DNA from 2 places in the Paenibacillus sp. P3E genome. Region 1 is predicted to be linked to the other one. Evidence: riboswitches for the same ligand, from Rfam matches in the RefSeq annotation. Region 1 holds a riboswitch; the other holds the start of a gene.

Region 1 (5,670 bases):
TATTGTTGACACTAACATTGTCACGGACGAATAAGTCACCGCCGGTTACCGTCAAATTCGCGGTCTGGTTATTGGACACAATCCCGCCGACGACCATTTCCTGGGCAATGTTCATCTCCACACGGGTGTTGATCGACAAATCTCCCGCAATCAGAATCCGCTTCGCATCTATGGTCAGCCCGCCGCTGTTGTAGGTCAGACTGCCGGTTTGCAGCGTATCCCCCACAGTAACGGAAGAATCATTGTTGAGATGAATCGTTCCCCCGGACCACAGATTGCCGTATAAGCCTTGGACCTTCTGCACATCGAGTGCAAGCTTGGTGTTGGCGTTCAGTCCCTGCTTCAGAATCAATGTGCCGTATACGCGCACGGTGATATCTTTATTTGTATTCATCCCGTCCAGGATCAGGACTACGGGCTTGCTCGGTGATCCGAACGTAACGCTCTCTTCCACATTCAGCTGGCCCGAACTGACCACTGCAGGTGAAATACTGCTGGACGCAATCGCACTTTGAATGTCAGCAATCCCGCCTGGAGCGGCAACTGCTGAGGCAATATAAGCATTCCGTTTGCTCTCAATGGTTCCGATGCTGGCCGCTAAATAATCGGCTATGAGTGGTTTCAGCCCTTCTACCTTCTTATATGCCGGTGCATGGGCGAGATTGTTCATCGTACCAGACAAAATCACTTCATCCGAGTCCGGAATATCCCGTCCATTCGCAGGGTCTATCCCTGTCTGACCGTCATCAGGCTCTTCGCCCCGGACCACTGGAGCCACGCGCCCTTCATAGCTCGAAGAACTCGTATTCCCGTAAAAGTCGGTAAAGCTGGTCACACGCTGATGGTCATCATAGGCTACGCCCATCGTCGCAGCACCCTTGGCATCCGTTACGCTGAGTACATGATGGCTGTTATCATAGGTAAGCTTGGTTGTGGCTCCGTCCACATCTGTAATCGAGGTCAGATCTCCACTTGCCGTATCGTAATGAAATGACATTTGCCGGCTGGCCGGGTCACTTACAGCAATCAGCTTGCCTGCTCCATCATAGCTTAGACTTAGGGATGCCCCGGCTGTATTGACCGCCTCCAGCTTCGTTCCCTGATATGAAAAAGTGATCTTATTCCCATTCAAGTCCGTGACCGATTGCAGCAATCCTTCCGCATTGAAGCGGTAACCATCGCCTTGAGGCGATGTGAGGGTATAGGTCCCGGCAGATGGCGCACTTAGCGTCCAGTCGGTCCCGCGCGGGGTCAGATACGCTCCTCCGGACAACGGTACATATTCAAAAAGCGAACCGTCCGGGCTCATGACCTCCACCTTGCCGCCGCTCAGCGGTTTCAGTTTCCATTCATAGCTATGATGCCAGCCAAGTCCAGCGACACCTGTGAACGGGTCACGGCTTAAATAGCTCAACCCGAATTGCAGCGGCATCAATGCCTGCAATGTAATTGAATCTGTCGAGTAGACAAAATCACCCCGGGCCGGATCAACCGGCGCCTGTCCGGACGGGTTCACGATCCGCAGCCGGTCATGAATGGCAGCTTCCGTAAATTGCGTCAGATCGCCGCTGGAGATATTCCGGGTAGTTTGCGGATTGACCAGCAGAATGGAGCTCAGTCCGCTGACCGTTCCCGAGGAAGCAGCAGACTGGTTCAGGACGGCAATGTCTTGTGCCTTCTCCTTCATGGCTTGCACCGTATCCAGCTTATAATAATAAGCCGCCAGGGCTTCCCAGCTGATTGAAAAAGCAGGCATAGGTGCACGCAGCACCGCAAGCGGCTCCGAATACCCTGAGAGCTTGCCGTCTTTCTTCGCTCTCGCCGTGATATGCGCGGCTTCACCCGGTGTGATCCCGATCTGCTGGCTCCATTGTCCTGCGTTATTGACTGCAATATTGGAGAACAGCTTTTCCTCCCTACTGGATGGATAGTAGAGCTCTAATTCAAGCAGGGTTCCTGGTTCAGCAGTTCCGGATACCACAGATTGTCCAGAGGCAGCAGGTTTGATCTGCAATGCTGCCGGAGGGGCTACTTCGTCGCCGCCAAGAATTTCGAAGCTGGCAATTTGCCCGTAGTATACGCCAACTCCGTTATATTCGGCAGGAGAGATGCAGACGTTATAACGCCCTTCCTCCAGCGGTACGCCTCCAATCTTGCCATCCCACTGATATTTGTGAACGATGTATTGACCGTTCTGTTTCGTTTGATAATCTCCGCTCGTAATCAGATCCCCCAGGAGCGGGGCAGAACCGTCTTTTTGCGGAGTACACAGGTTGATGTTGGTCTTGTGAGACTCCTGGCCGTCATCCGCCGCATTGAAGCTGAACGAGATTTCAACACTTTTACCGGGTCCCGGGCTCAGCTCACTGGGCTCAATCCGCATGTTGGTCGCCGCAAAGGCTGATGAGGTGAGCTTGGTAAGTCCCGGAACAACCGGGACGTAAGAGAGGACCAGCAGCAGCGCAAGCATAAGGTTCACACGTGTTTTCATACTACCGCTGCGCCACTTCCTTGTTATCTTTCGAAATGTCATAGACTGATCTCCTATCCGTTATAAGTTAGAGTAATTTCAACTCGGCCAGCAGCTTGTACATAATGACAGCCGCCTCGGCTCTCGTGGATGAATGCTTAGGCTTCAAAAGCTGTGCGCTGCCCTGCACCAGCTTCTTCTCGACTGCAGCAGCTACAGATTCCCGTGCCCATGCGCTAATGCTGTCATTATCCTTGAATCCGGAGAGTCCAGCCTCACGCTTGACCGCATCCGCAGCAGTAGCCTTGTTGCCCGTAGTGCTGTCAATCGCCCGCATTAGCATCACCATCATCTGTTCACGGGTCAGCGGATCATTACCATGAAATAGTCCGGCTTCGCCGGTTACGATTCCGGCCTTGGCTGCCGCCTCCACATAAGGGTAAGACCAGTTCGCCGCTGGGACATCACGGAAGGTCGCCGTATCCGGCTGCACCGGCTGCAACTGAAGAGCTGCTGCCAGCAGCTTCGTGAATTCCGCCCGGGTCAAAATACCTTTTGGCGCATACACGGTTCCGTTCATCCCGTTCACGATTCCTCTTGCGGCGAGTACCTCTACCTGTTGCTGTGCCCAATGGCCTGACAAATCTGTGAAATCAATATCACGCAGCATAACCGCATACAGTCCGGAGGCTGTAATCTTGGCCTGCACAAATCCATTCTCCGCTGCAGTCACTCCCCCGATATAGGTCCAGTTGCCTTTTGCCGGATTGTAGCTGTAGATTCCAAGCTTCTCACGACTTGTCGTCCAAGGCTCTTCCTTGGGATATTGAACCGCCAGTTTGGCCGGGATCAGAAATGGAGAACTCGCTTGTATCTGCCAGGCGGAACCTGCCTTCAGCAGTTTTTTGCCGTTTGCGTCGATCAGTGCCTGTGTCTCCAGCTCTGCCTGGGCCAAGCTTACAGTGGTATTATCCTTGAAGGTTCCTGCTGAAATCTCCAGCCGCGCCAAGCCATTCAGTACAGACAAGATACCGCCAGCACTGCCGATAACCTGACTATCCTTGGCTCCGGTTATTACAGGGATCTTCACTTCCGGGGTTGAGCCCGAGTTCGAGCCGGTACCTGGATTTGGCGTTGTACCCGGGGATGGAGTTGTTCCCGGACTTGGAGTCGGGAGGTTTCCATCTTTTAATTCCACTGATTCTATGTAGTCGTCTTTCTTGCTGTACAACAGCTTACTTCCGTTAATTCCGATCAGCTTCGCCCCGGCCGGTACCGCCGGCAAAGGCTTCACTGCATAAGTAGAGAGATCCACCTGCTGCAGCGTAACTGCACCGTTAACATCCTCTTGAAAAACGGCCTGTCCTCCGCCTATGGACATGAAGGCATACTCTGTTCCTCCAGGCTTCATCTCCGTGAGATCCACAGGCTGTGCCGTCAGGTCTTTGATATTCAGAAGCACATACTTACTCTCAGAGGCGCCGTTCTTTTGCTTAAACAGCACATGGCTCCCGTTAAAAACAAACCAGTCCACGTAATTCGCTCCGCCCAGACTAATAAGCGCACGCGTGACTCCACTGCTTACATCCAGCAGACTGAGGCCCCCGTCACGGGCATTCTTATACACCACATCTCCACCTGCCAGTACCGGGAACCGTCCTTCGCCGAGGTCGGCTTCAACCCCCGTAGCCAGATCATGATAGATCATGCTGCCGTAATTTTTGCGCTCGTACCAGACCACGCCAACTCCATCCGTAGTCGGATTCCCATATTGGCCGGACTGCTTGTTAAGCTTGATGCGGGTGCCTGTTGCAAGATTTGCAGAGTAGATATCCCAGTTCAGGGAAGCTTCCTGCTCCGTTCCCTTGTCCGCCCACACGGCAATACTGCCGCCCACAGAAGGGGCGTCCTTGGCGGATGAGCTCGTCGTAAGTACCGTACCCGCACCACTGGATTGATTCAGCGCGTGCACCTGTTTGACCCCGCCTGCATCTGCTTCCAGCCATACGATCCGGTCACCGGATACACTGTAGTCCGTTCTGCCCGGATCTGTCCCCGCTGCCGAGACCTGCTTCATGCTGAACCCCCCGCTTAACAGGCCTCCAAGCATACATACCACCGCCACTGCGGCCACAAGGGGCCGCGACAACTTCATTTCCCTTTCCAACCTCATTCACTTCTCTCCCCCAGCACTATTTGTAGGCACGCCAAAAAACCAAGTGCCTTGAGCGGCCCGGCTGCCCTAACATCCTTCCCGGATGAAGTAGGCCCGTGGCTTTGCGTCTCCGACTTTCGTACGGATTTGCCTTTGTTCCAAACTCGGTTTTCAGTCCCTTTACCCTTATGTATTCGTGACTTTCGATGTACAGGACTCTATCATTATCGGAATTTATTCCTGTAGAATTAAGATGTTCTATTTTTTCCTTTTTTAGGGATTTGGACATAGAAAAAAACCACATGTAGGAGATGCCCCGCATGTGGTTTATAGTCAGCTTCTATACTTCTTCTACTGGACAAGCAAAAAGGGCTTCAACGGTCACCAGCATCATAGCTGGCCCGGGGGCATATTTCAAGTCCATGCCCACAGGAATCCGTCACGGTCCCAGGCGATTCTTCCGCCGTGCAGCTTGCGGAAGGCCTTCTTCACATCCTTGGACAACGAAGCATTCCCGTTCTCATTCACAAATACAAACTGCTCGCCAAAATTAGCCTTCACATATTCAATCGCAGCGGTCTGGTACAGGGTTCCCGTAAAACGGATCTCCTTGACCATCCACTCCGCTACCTCTTGTGCAGTTACTTCCATCAGGGTACTGCTCCTTCCTGTAAATCCCTCTACAATGCCTTCCCATTATAGCATGAATATGGTCACTCGGGAGGTTCACTGGACAGGGCAAGAGACGGGACAGTGGAGAGCGAAGAGGCGGGCCGAAGAACAAGAACGGGGAATGAACAGCACGACGGACGGGCAACAGTCAAGGCCATTCGGGCAGAACGGGTTTGCATAGAAAGGATTAGAAGAAGTGGAAGAAGCGGAAGAAGTGAAAGAAGTGAAATCAGGCGCTCACTCTTCCTCCTCCCCGCGCATGTTCGCTGCTTGGCGGTGTATAAGCCGAATTTAAGAATTAGAATACACTACCCAATGAATTCTCTGTTCCTACAGAGATTCATTGATGCACAGAGATCGATTCTAAATCAAC
Region 2 (5,670 bases), on a different contig from region 1:
TCCCCCTGACCGACCGTATCCCCCTCTTTTACCAGCCATTTGTAGATCGTTCCTTCGGAAATAGATTCGCCCAAATCAGGTACTTTAATTTCGGACACAGGCCCTTACCTCCCCAAATAGAATAGTTTACGTTACCGAGACACCGCCCTCTATCTGGAAGACGGTACAGCCGCTTGTACTTGCGAGTTCAATTTCAGGGCTTCTGTTACTATACGACGCTGCTCAAAAGTATGCACGTCCGCATATCCGCTAGCCGGGCTGGATCGCTCCGGACGGCCGATATACTGCACCTTGACGTTCTGCGGGGCGATGGCCCGCAGCCGGGGCTCGGCATAACTCCAGCCGCCCATGTTCTTCGGTTCTTCCTGCAGCCACACAATTTCCGTAAGGGAACCCATCGCACTGAGGTGTGCAGCCAGTTCCCGTTCAGGGAATGGATAGAGCTGCTCCAGACGGAGGATATGCAGCCAGGACCAGTCTTGATCCTTGGCGGCCTCCAGCTCCGTCTGCAGATCGAGAGTCACCTTGCCGCTGCACACTACCAGCCGTTTGATCTCCCCGGGACTGCCGCCAAGAAGCGGCTCGGAAAGTACAGGCTGGAATCCGCCGGAAGCCAGCTCGGCTCCGGAGGAGGTGCTGCGCGGGTTGCGGATCAGGCTCTTCGGAGCCATGATCACGAGCGGGCGGGCCTCTCCCTTGCCGCACAAGGCTGCCTGGCGGCGCAGAAGATGAAAATACTGCGCTGCGGAGCTCAGGTTCGCCACAGTCCAGTTCTCCTCAGCGGAGAGCTGCAGATACCGTTCCAGCCGGGCACTGGAGTGCTCAGGGCCTTGCCCTTCATATCCATGCGGCAGCAGGATCGTCAGATTGCTGCGTTGGGTCCATTTCGCGCGTCCGGCAGCAATGAACTGGTCGATAATAACCTGAGCAGCATTGGCGAAATCGCCATACTGTGCTTCCCAGATCACGAAGGTTTCTGGCGCGAACACATTGTAGCCGTATTCGTAGCCGAGTACCGAGGCTTCTGAGAGCGGGCTGTTGTACACCCCGAAGGATGCCTTGGAATCGCTAAGCTGGTGCAGCGGAGAGAACAGTGCACCTGTCTCGCTGTCGTGCAGCACCAGATGACGGTGGGCGAAGGTTCCACGCTGGGAATCCTGGCCGCTCAGGCGGATCGGTGTACCGTCCTTCAGGATAGTGGCGAATGCCAGCGTTTCGGCCAGTGCCCAGTCTACCCGTTCTCCGTCCTTCAGCGCATCCTTGCGGCGCTGCAGAATTCGCTCCAGCTTCGGATAGACCTTGAAGCCGTCCGGTACCGTCAGCAGTTCCCGGTTGATCAGCTGCAGTTGCTCCAGCTGCACCGCCGTGGATTGCGGCTGAGTTGCTTCCGTTTCGAGCGGTACCGAGGTTTTGGCTTCTCCGTTCTTGCGCTTGCCATCCTTCATCAGGTCGAAGGCTTCCTGAAGCACTTTTTCCGCATCAAGGTTCATCTGGTTCACATCATCTGCCGTGATGATCTTCTCCCGCTGCAGGCGTTCCGCATAGACACGATAGACGGTCGGATGGTTACGCACTCTGCCATACACAATCGGCTGGGTGGTTTCAGGATCATCCATCTCATTATGACCGTGGCGGCGGTATCCAATCAGATCGATCACGAAATCCTTCTTAAATTGATTGCGGTAGGCGCTAGCCAGGCGGACAGCGGAGATGCAGGCCTCCGGATCATCGGCATTGACGTGAACCACAGGGATTTCATAGCCTTTGGCAAGGTCACTGGCATAATGGGTGGAACGGGAATCTTCACTTTCGGTAGTGAATCCGATCCGGTTATTGACGATAATATGCACCGTACCGCCGTTGGAGTACCCTTTGAGCTTGCCGATGTTGAGCGTTTCCGCAACAATTCCTTCGCCCGGAAAAGCGGCATCCCCGTGCATCAGTACAGCCATGGCCTTGTTCGTGTCGAGCTGCGGCAAACCCGGGGAATTCCGGTCTTCCTGAGCTGCACGTGTAAAGCCTTCAACGACAGGGTTGACGAATTCCAGATGGCTCGGGTTATTGGCCAGTGTAATACGGGTACGGACGGTCTCGCCCTCGCGCACGGCGCGGTCAGCACCCAAATGGTATTTCACATCGCCGGTCCAGCCGTAGTTAATGCCCATGGAGCCTTCGGAAGGGAAAAGCTCCTTGTTCGGAGAATGATGGAATTCCGAGAAAATAATATCATAGGGCTTCCCGAGAATATGAGCCAGTACATTCAGACGTCCGCGGTGGGCCATGCCCATCAGGATATGCTCTGCACCATCATGCGCGGCGGCACGGACAATCTCGTCCAGCATGGGCACCAGCGCGTCATTGCCTTCCAGGCTGAAGCGTTTTTGGCCGACAAAGGTCTTATGCAGGAAGGTCTCGAACTGCTCTACCTGGATCAGGCGGTTCAGCAGCTCCTTGCGCTCGGTATTGTTCAGCGGCGCGGGGGAGCTTGTAGACTCCGCCTGACCGTTCAGCCAGCGAAGCTCCTGTTCGTCATGCACATGTCCGAATTCGTAGGCGATAGTCTGCGTATATGCCTGACGCATCCGGTGAACGGCATCCCATGCGGTATGAACATCCGGCGGCGCATTCTCCCAGATCAGCGAGGCAGGCAAGGCAATCAGGTCCTCGCGGGTCAAGTCATAGGTTTCATAATCCAGCCATTTCGCCATAGGGCTGTTAACCTGCTCCAGCGGATCGATATTGGCGGCCATATGGCCATATATACGAATATTGGCGATTAGCTTGGAAGCTCGTACGGCCTTTCTCAGCCACTCGGTGTCTCCCGAAAGGGCCGGCTGCGGAGCCTGAACGGCATCCGGAGCGAGCGGAGGAGGGCCGGAAACGGTAAACAAATCGCGGTAATGATGTTCTACGGATGAAGGATCATGAACAAATTGCTCATATTTCTCTTGAATGTAGCCCAGATTGGGGCCGTGATACTTACTCCAAATGGATTCGTTATAGGGCTCTTTAACTGCCATGAATACATCCTCCTAACGGATGAACTCCACGTGCGGCATGAGGCTTGGGCGCCCAGTGGAGCTGCGATGGTTGCGGTTTCATTCCTCATCTTATTGTGCTACTTTCAAGGCGTGTAATCAATTCATACTTTCGGGGAATCCGTTCGCAAAACGGCATGATTCAGTCCTCAAATGATGGAAAACGGATATCGGTTACCTGAAGCTGGATGTGAACAGGGTGATCCGGTAATAATTACCCATGGATGCCACCGAAGGCTTCATGAATAGTTCCTAAAGTCATATCTATTGGACAAATCCCAGCAAAAAAAACTGTTCTTTTGCACTACTTGTCATAAAAAATTTCCATAAATCGACACACTTTTCTCGTGAGAACTTATATAATGTTATTGCGGATAACGGTTTCATTGTTTTCTAACCAGATCCTTTCATGTAAAGGATCCAGTAAAGGGTAAACCTGCTGAAAGGCAGGGACACAAAGTCTCGGGTCTAATGTAGAAAGGCTTCAACTACTACGACGGCCGGACTGCCTGGGGACGCAAAAATTCTAGGAGGAGATATCTTGGATAAGTCCAACCAGGGGAATGACGGAGAACTGCTGATGGGTGATCTGGATCTAGAATGGGTGTATTTGCTGATGTCGGCGAAGAAAGCAGGCATCGGGGCAGATGAAATCCGCCAGTTTTTAAGTGAAAAGACAACGTTGCAGGTAATGTAGGGGCGTTTACTTTGCGGGAATACATACAGAAAAGGGCACAGCGCCAGACGCTGTGCCCTTTTCTGTATCGCTGGAGCCTTAGGACAACCGCCCGTTATTGATCCTTTTGCTCTAGCCGCCATTTTTGATAATCGAGGAATTCTTTGAATTCCCGTTTGCTTATGCCGGAAGCCATGGCTTCTTGAACGAGCCGGAACCATTCGCCATCTAGTGCGGATTCGTCAGTCTCTGAGGGCTCGCCATAGAGCAGGCTGTGGATAGACACCTGGAGCGCATCGGCGATTTTTTCGATGAATTGAATAGAGGGGTTGGATTGGATATTTCTTTCTACATTGCTTAAGTATGATTTTGCCACATCTGACTTGTCCGCTAATTCGGATAAGGACCAGCCTTTTTCCAGACGGAGTTGGTGGATGCGACTTCCCATATTATCCGGCACGATTACAACGCCCCTCCGTACTTATTGTTAAAATATAAGGATTTAACTGTTCTATGCCATCAATCATCCTTATATTTCTCGCTGAAACGGCTATTTGAAGGCGATACGTAGTATTGCTGCTTCGGAAGCATAAGCTTGTAAAAGACGACGTAGCCGTTTCCAATTGAAATATAAGAATGTATATGCTTGACGCTATACATTGTCCTTCTATTTATGGAGAAACGGATACCGCCTCTTTCGGAGGACGGCGAAGACGTTTCTTTTTATCAGTATAACAAATTTCCGTAAAATGGACAAAAATCAATCGTTACAAAGAAAAAACAGCCTAATCTGCTCCGGCTTCGGAATCAGGGTAGGCTGCTTCAGAATGCAGTCCGTTATGAATTAATAATCTTTTTTAGGGCCTTGTTTGGCCTCGAAGTTCCAAGTCAGCTTCAGCTTATCCTTTTGGAAATAGTTCTGTGCTTCACCATTGTCAACGAATTCGAACTTGACTGTAAAGCTGTCGCTGCTCTGAGCTTTGATACCGTCGGCTTCCGTCCAGATTTGATCCAGACCGGTATTGTTTACAAGATCGGGGGTTTGGCTCTTCAGGGCATCCAGTGTGGTTTCGTATACGACAACCTCCGGTGTGAGAATGGTTCCTTTATCATTATTCTTCAGGAATTTAACCTTGATGAATTTGCTGAGATCGACACCGTTGTTGTCGCCGAGCGTATCTGTAATCTCTGTAGTGGTCTTCAGCAATACTGAGCCGATGTCCAGGGTTCCGTCATTTTTGAGCTTGAAGGTTTTGGTTACAGTATCACCCGGTTTCAGGTTAGGGATATCCACGATTACGGAAGGATCAGAATTCAGATCCAGCGTACCTGCTGCGAAGGTTGCCGTGCTTGTCGCAGTATCGCTGAAATATGCGAAGGTTCCTCCGCCAATCAAAGACAAACCGAGTGCTGCCGATGCCATGCCAAAACCCAATGTTTTCTTGATACCCATATTCTTATTCCTCCTCTGATTAGTAAAGCGAATGATAAATGTATATTGTATCTTCCGTTTCGTAGGCGGAAGCGGACAATCGGATCAGGGCTGTATGTCAGTTCCCGGAGGTGCCTGGGGAAGCACGGTGTTTTTTTTCTCAAGCGCCGTAAGAGCCTTCCATGAACTGTAGAGCGCATAAAGCAGGAGCAGAAGTCCGGGAACGATCATCAGGACCACACTGCCGGCTTTGGAGGCGGCAAAATTCATGGCATATCCTACATATGGAATGGTGACTCCGGTGTACTGGGCCACAATATTCCCTGAACTCACGGGCGTCATATCCGCAGCGTCATTGTTATCGCCTTTGGTATGATAGATGACCTCGCCGGCAGCGGTTTTTGCTGAAGCATCCACAATTCGGTGAGTGATCAGGATATTATCCTCGCTCATAAAGGTGATGACATCGCCTTTATGGAACCGGGTCATGTCTCCTCCGGGTTTCAGGGCGACGATGGATCCGG

Evidence for each region. Region 1 has a riboswitch for cyclic di-GMP ahead of A3842_RS28895 (S-layer homology domain-containing protein). Riboswitches for the same ligand answer to the same signal wherever they lie in the genome.
Region 2: linked by a shared signal. The riboswitch ahead of A3842_RS05225 (anti-repressor SinI family protein) and the one ahead of A3842_RS28895 (S-layer homology domain-containing protein) in region 1 are both predicted to bind cyclic di-GMP.

Annotation. Positions count from the first base shown of each region.
Region 1 is NZ_LVWH01000223.1:6,739-12,408, forward strand. It holds gene A3842_RS28890 (DUF6531 domain-containing protein) at 1-2,533, opposite strand, end outside; gene A3842_RS28895 (S-layer homology domain-containing protein) at 2,559-4,643, opposite strand; cyclic di-GMP riboswitch class I at 4,695-4,787, opposite strand; gene A3842_RS28900 (DUF6953 family protein) at 5,040-5,276, opposite strand; gene A3842_RS32765 (hypothetical protein) at 5,311-5,478, shown strand.
Region 2 is NZ_LVWH01000033.1:1,483-7,152, reverse strand. It holds gene odhB (2-oxoglutarate dehydrogenase complex dihydrolipoyllysine-residue succinyltransferase) at 1-98, opposite strand, end outside; gene A3842_RS05230 (2-oxoglutarate dehydrogenase E1 component) at 150-3,020, opposite strand; cyclic di-GMP riboswitch class I at 3,458-3,551, shown strand; gene A3842_RS05225 (anti-repressor SinI family protein) at 3,580-3,735, shown strand; gene A3842_RS05220 (helix-turn-helix domain-containing protein) at 3,830-4,162, opposite strand; gene A3842_RS05215 (TasA family protein) at 4,559-5,167, opposite strand; gene sipW (signal peptidase I SipW) at 5,252-5,670, opposite strand, start outside.